2 linked regions of the Azoarcus olearius genome follow. The protein of the gene in region 1 interacts with the protein of each later gene in a pairwise test. Links are inferred from orthologs where the notes say so. Each region holds a gene or a part of one and is shown in the gene's direction. Other genes may lie near its edges.

Evidence for each region.
Region 2: the proteins of mobA (region 1) and moeA interact in binary tests that used the Escherichia coli proteins (3 or more experiments, as listed by UniProt). The link is inferred for Azoarcus olearius from one-to-one orthologs.

Annotation. Positions count from the first base shown.
Region 1 is NZ_CP016210.1:3,915,293-3,918,534, forward strand. The notes cover bases 199-3,125. They hold mobA (molybdenum cofactor guanylyltransferase MobA), read left to right. Parts: upstream 199-1,304; coding sequence 1,305-1,946; downstream 1,947-3,125. Other genes in these bases: dqs_RS17900 (DUF3305 domain-containing protein), read right to left, coding at 199-323; dqs_RS17905 (formate dehydrogenase accessory sulfurtransferase FdhD), read left to right, coding at 481-1,308; dqs_RS17915 (helix-turn-helix transcriptional regulator), read left to right, coding at 1,936-2,856; mobB (molybdopterin-guanine dinucleotide biosynthesis protein B), read right to left, coding at 2,869-3,125. In the rest of the region: more of dqs_RS17900, read right to left, coding at 1-198; more of mobB, read right to left, coding at 3,126-3,242. UniProt on the Escherichia coli protein: Transfers a GMP moiety from GTP to Mo-molybdopterin (Mo-MPT) cofactor (Moco or molybdenum cofactor) to form Mo-molybdopterin guanine dinucleotide (Mo-MGD) cofactor.
Region 2 is NZ_CP016210.1:3,187,727-3,190,842, forward strand. Bases 223-3,023 are described here. They hold moeA (molybdopterin molybdotransferase MoeA), read left to right. Parts: upstream 223-901; coding sequence 902-2,146; downstream 2,147-3,023. Other genes in these bases: dqs_RS14605 (ferritin-like domain-containing protein), read right to left, coding at 223-801; rpiA (ribose-5-phosphate isomerase RpiA), read left to right, coding at 2,194-2,862; phoU (phosphate signaling complex protein PhoU), read left to right, coding at 2,916-3,023. Outside these bases: more of dqs_RS14605, read right to left, coding at 1-222; more of phoU, read left to right, coding at 3,024-3,116. UniProt on the Escherichia coli protein: Catalyzes the insertion of molybdate into adenylated molybdopterin with the concomitant release of AMP.

The DNA of each region.
Region 1 (3,242 bases):
CAACGCGCCGCTTCGCCGTAGCTGGCCGACACCGCCACCGGCAGCGCGACCTCGCCTTCCTTGCGCCACATCACGAACACCTTGGGCACCGGCGAACTCATGTTGAGGAAATAGTTGTCGGCCTCGTCGCGGAACAGTTCGAGCGCGAAGCCGCCAACCAGCCACTGATCGCGGTCGGTCTCGGCGAGGATCTGGCGCGGTGCCGCCGCAGCGCCGGCACCGTCGAACGCAGGGACCGCGCCGACCGCTTCCCAGGCCTCGTCCACCCAGCGGTTCTGCAGGCGGCGGCGCTCCATGATCACGGCGAGGGGGAACTGTTGCATGGGAGAAATCCTGACGGCGGCGGGTTGCGTTTACAGCATACGTCAGCCCTGGCCGCGCCGACACGTCGGCAAACCCGCCCGGCCGTTGCGGGTGGCGCGCATGGCCGGGGGCGCCGAAGCCGCTACAATCCGCCGCATTCTCCTACTGCCGCAGACCATGGCCCCACCCTCCTACCGTCCCGTCCTGAGCCAGGCCAGCCGTCCGCTCACGGTCACCATCCCGGCGGTGAACGAGCACGGCGAAAGCGTGCCCACCGCGATCGCCGGCGAGCATCCGCTGACGATCTACGTCGACAAGCGCGAGATCGTCACGCTGATGACGCTGGGCGCCGCGCCCGAGGCGCTGACCCTGGGCTGGTTGCGCAACCAGCGCCTGGTGCGCACGCTGGAGGACATCGTGGCGGTGCAGGTGGACTGGGAGGTGAACGCGGTGGCGGTGACCACCCGTCACGGCCTGCAGGACGCCGACGAACGCCTGGGCAGCCGCACCGTGACCACCGGCTGCGGGCAGGGCACGGTGTTCGGCGGGCTGATGGACGAGATCGACAGCATCCGCCTGCCGGCGACGCGCACGCTGTCACAGGCGACGCTGTACGCCCTGATGGACGCGGTGCGCCACCACGAATCCATCTACAAGCAGGCCGGCGCGGTGCATGGCTGCGCGCTGGCGCAGGCACGGCCGGACGGCTGCGAGATCCTGATGTTCGTCGAGGATGTCGGCCGCCACAACGCGGTGGACGCGATCGCCGGGCGGATGTGGCTGGACGGCCTCGAAGGCGGCGACAAGATCTTCTACACCACCGGGCGGCTGACCTCCGAGATGGTGATCAAGACCGCGCAGATGGGCATCCCTTTCCTGGTGTCGCGCTCCGGGCTCACGCAGATGGGCTGGGACATCGCGCGCCGCATCGGCATCACCATGATCGGCCGCGCCCAGGGCAAGCACTACCTGCTGTTTTCCGGCGAGGAGCACTTCACGCGATGAGCACGCACAACGCGAATACGGCCGCCGGCCAGACCGGCATCACCGGGGTGCTGCTGGCCGGCGGCCAGGGCAGCCGCATGGGCGGGGTCGACAAGGGTCTGGTCGAACTCGCCGGCCAGCCGATGGCCGCCCACGTGCTCGCGCGGCTCGCGCCCCAGGTGGACGAAATCATCATCAACGCCAACCAGAACCCGGAGGCGTGGGCGGCCTTCGGCTACCCGGTGTTCGGCGACGACATTCCCGGCTATGCCGGCCCGCTTGCCGGCCTGCACGCGGCGCTCGCCCGCGCCAGCCATCCGCTGGTGGCGACGGCGCCCTGCGATTCGCCCTTCCTGCCGGCCGATCTGGTCGGCCGCCTGCATGCCGCACTGCTGGCCGCGGATGCGCAGCTCGCGGTGGCCAAGACCTTCGACCAGGCGCACCCGGTGTTCTGCCTGTGCCGGCGCGATCTTGCCGATCACCTGCTCGCCTTCCTGCAGGGCGGCGGACGCAAGATCGACCGCTGGTACGGCACGCTGGCGGTGGTGGAAGTCGCCTTCGACGATGAAGAGGCGGCCTTCCGCAACATCAACACCCGCGACGAGCTGGCCGCGGCCACCGCGGAACTGCCCCGGGCCCGGACCGAGCGTGGCCGCTGAGCGGGAAGTCGCGCCCGGGGCGGAGGCCGAGGGCCCCTGCCTCAACGCGCGCGAGGCGGCGGCATGGCTGCAGCTCAACGAGAAAAAGCTCTACGAACTCGCCAACAAGCGCGACATTCCCGCGGTGCGGATCGGTGGCAAGTGGCTGTTTCCGCGCGCGCTGCTGCTCGAATGGCTGCATGAGCAGGCCCACGGCGGCGTGCTCACCGACCGGCTGCTGATCAGCGGCAGCGACGACCCCTTGCTGAGCGCGGCCGTCGGCGCACTGGCCGCCGACCTCGGCAGCGAAGCCTGCGTGGCCTACAGCCCGACCGGGACTCTGGCCGGGCTGGAACTGCTGGCGCGCCGCCGCACCAACGTCTGCGCGCTGCACTGGGGCAGCGTGGAAACCAGCGCGACGCAGCACGCGCTGCTGCTGCGCCGCTTCGCCCAGCACCCGCAATGGACGCTGCTGCGCCTGGCGCACCGCGAACAGGGCGTGATCCTGCGCCGCGGGCTGGAGGTGGACGGCATCGAAACGCTGGCGGCATTCGACTACCGCTGGGCGATGCGCCAGCACGGCGCGGGCTCGCGCCACTTTCTCGAATCCGCCCTCGCCAGCCGCGGCTTCCGGCCCGAGGACTGCACCGTGGTGGCCGAGGCGCGCTCCGAGCGGGAAGCCGCCGGCATCGTGGCGCGCGAAGAGGCGGACTGCGCCCCCGGTACGCGCGCGGCGGCCGCGGAGTTCGGCCTCGGCTTCGTCGCGCTGGGATGGGAGGCGTTCGATCTCGCGCTGCCACGCGAAATCCTGTTCCGCGACCTGTTCCAGCGCCTGCTCACCCGCTACGGCGGGGCCGAGATGCAGGCACTGGCGGGACGGCTGGGCGGCTACGACCTGGCGCCGCTGGGACGGCTGGTCGCGGCGGGCTGAGGGCCGCGGCTTTCAGCGCGCGGCCGGAAGGGCGAAGAAGGCTTCGATGAAGTCCGCCACCGCCGCGGGGTCGTTGATGTCGAGTTGCGGCAGCGGGGTGGGCAGCGCGACGTCGGTCGCGACCGCGACGATGTCGGCGTCGTCGGGGTAGAACGCCGGCTCGGTCACCTCCGTACGGCGCACCTCGATCTTCGGAATACGGGCGCGCTTGAAGCCTTCGACCAGCACCAGGTCGCAGGGCGACAGCTTGTCGAGCAGCGCCGTCAGCGGCATTTCGTCCTCGCCGCGCAGTTCGTGCATCAGCGACCAGCGCACGCCGGAGCTGATCAGCACCTCGCGGCAGCCGGCGTGGCGATGGCGCCACGAGTCCTTGCCCTCGTGGTCGA
Region 2 (3,116 bases), 730 kb from region 1 along the record:
GACGCGCCGGCTCAGCGCATCCAGTTCGCTCCGGGAAAACCCGGCCGCCAGCCGGGCGGCCTCGTTCAAGGGGGGCTGCGGACGCGGCGCATCGAAAGCGTCCAGCAGCCCGGCATAGGTGGCCTCCGCATCCAGCCCGCGCGCGGCGCAAAGATGGCGGAACCAGCGGTCGCCGATCGCCACATGCCCCACCTCGTCGCGCAGGATCACCTCGAGCACCCCGATGCTTGCCCGGTCGCCGATGGCGGCGAGCTTGCGCATGATCACCGGCGTCGCATCCAGCCCCCTTGCCTCGAGGACGCGCGGCACCAGCGCCATGCGCGCGAGCGGATCGTGCGCGGTCTTGCGCGCCATGTCCCACAGGCCGTCATGGGCGGGAAAATCACCGTAGCTGCCACCGAGCGTCGCCAATCGGTCGCGCACCAGACCGAAGTGCAGCGCCTCCTCGGCCGCCACGCAGGCCCAGTCGCGATGAAAGTCTGCGGGCATGTTCCGGAAGCGGCACACGCAATCGAGCGCAAGGTTGATGGCATTGAATTCGATATGGGCGATCGCATGCAGCAGGGCTGCATGACCTTCGCGCGAGCCCACCCGCCGCGTATGGAGTTCGTGCGGGGCCACCAGCAGCGGTCGCTCGGGTCGCCCCGGCACCGGCAGCGGCGCGGCGGCGTCCTCGCCTGAGACGACCACGAGCCGGCCGGCCTGGAAATCCTCCCACAGGCGCCGGGCCGCGGTGCATTTGGACTCGGGATCGGCCAGCATCAGCGCGGCGCTGGCGGCCTCATGTACGGAAGCGTTCATCCTGGCGAGTGTACCGGACACGCCGGCGGCGAACGCTGCACGGCGCGGAGCATTGCGGGATAATGCCGATCGTCCGCCCGACCCTCTACCGGAACCTCAGATGCCCTCTTCCAACGGCAGTGGCGAAGTCCGCAACCATCTCACGGTCGCCGAAGCGCGTGCCGCCATCCTCGACACCCTCACTCCTGTCACCGGCTGGGAGCGCGTAGCCGTGCGCGCGGCGCTGGGCCGCGTACTGGCGGAGGACGTGGTCGCGCCCTACAACGTGCCCGCCCACGACAACTCCGCGATGGATGGCTATGCGGTACGCGCGGCCGACCTTGCGGCCGGCGAAGCGACGCTCGCGGTGGTGGGCACCGCTTACGCAGGACATCCGTTCTCGGGCGCTGTCGGTGCGGGCCAGGCGGTCCGCATCATGACCGGTGCCGCCATCCCCGCGGGCGCCGACACCATCGTGGTGCAGGAGGTGACCCAGCGCGACGGCGACCAGGTCCGCATCCCGCCCGGGCAGCGCGCGGGACAGAACCTGCGCCGGGCCGGGGAAGACCTGGCCGCAGGAGGCGTGGCGCTTGCCTGCGGGACCCTGTGCGGACCGGCGGAGCTGGGGCTGATTGCCTCGCTCGGCATCGCCGAAGTGGCTGTGCGGCGCCGTCTGCGGGTCGCCTTCTTTTCCACCGGCGACGAGATCGCCTCCATCGGCCGCCCGCTGTCGCCGGGCGAGGTCTACGACAGCAACCGCTACACCTTGTATGGCGCACTGACGCGGCTGGGCTGCGAACTGCTCGACATGGGCGTGATCGAGGACCAGCCGGAGGCGCTCGAAGCCGCCTTCCGCGCAGCCTCGCAGGCCGCCGACGTGGTAATCACCAGCGGCGGCGTTTCGGTCGGCGAGGCGGATTTCATCCGCCAGATGATGGATCGGCTGGGCGAAGTCGCCTTCTGGAAGCTCGCAATCAAGCCGGGCCGGCCGATGGCCTACGGCCGCATCGGCAACGCGTGCCTGTTCGGCCTTCCGGGCAATCCGGTGGCGGTGATGGTGACCTACTACCAGTTTGTTCGCGACGCCCTGCTGGCGCTGATGGGCGTCAGCCCGTTGCCCGAGAACCTGATGTTCGAAGCCCGCAGCACGGCCGCGCTTCGCAAGCAGCCGGGACGCCGGGAATTCCTGCGCGGCACCCTGCAACGGCAGGCCGACGGACTTACGGTGACACCAGCGGGCGCCCAGGGCTCGGGCATCCTGCGCTCGATGTCCGAGGCCAACTGCTTCATCGTGCTGCCGGAAGACAATGCGGGCGTCGCTGCCGGCGATCTCGTTCTGGTGCAGCCTTTCGACGGTCTCGTCTGACCGGCCACCGCACACCCCTCTCGTATGCCACTTTTCCGAGCGAACACATGACCCAGGACGAACTCAAGAAAGCCGCCGCCCTCGCCGCACTCGACTATGTGGAGGACGGAATGATCGTCGGCGTCGGCACCGGCTCGACGGTGAACCACTTCATCGACGGGCTGGCCGGCATCAAGCACCGCATCCGCGGCGCCGTCTCCAGTTCCGAGGCCAGCTCCAAACGCCTTGCCGCGCATGGCATTGCGCTGCTCGACCTCAACGACGTCGACGAACTGCCGGTGTATATCGACGGCGCGGACGAAATCGACCACGGCTTCGCGATGATCAAGGGCGGCGGCGGCGCGCTCACGCGCGAGAAGATCGTCGCTGCGGTCGCACGCCGCTTTGTCTGCATCTGCGACGAATCCAAGCGGGTGGACGTACTGGGCCGCTTTCCGCTGCCGATCGAGGTCATCCCGATGGCGCGCAGCCAGGTGATGCGTGCGGCGGCAGCGCTGGGCGCGACCCCGCGGCTGCGCGAGGGCTTCGTGACCGACAACGGCAACCTGATCATCGACCTCCATGGCCTGTCGATCACCGACCCGTGCGCAACCGAGCAGGCCCTGAACGCGGTCGTGGGCGTGGTCACCAACGGCCTGTTCGCGGCGCGCGGTGCCGACACCCTGCTGCTGGCCAGCGCCCAAGGCGTGCGCCGGTTCGAGCGTTCCGCAACATAACCGTAACCCGGGCCTGCTAGCCTGCCCCACTTCTGGATAGTGCCATGGCAAAAATGAGCGAACACACGTACAGACAGTTCGATGCCGAACTGGAGGCAATCCGCACCGGGGTGCTGCAAATGGGCGGTCTGGTCGAAACCCAGGTCGCCAACGCCCTCGAAGGGCTCAAGACCGGCAACCTCGGCCTGCTCGACCGCGTCATCGAGGGCGACCACAGCATCAACCTGCTCGAAGTCGAACTGGCCGATACTTGC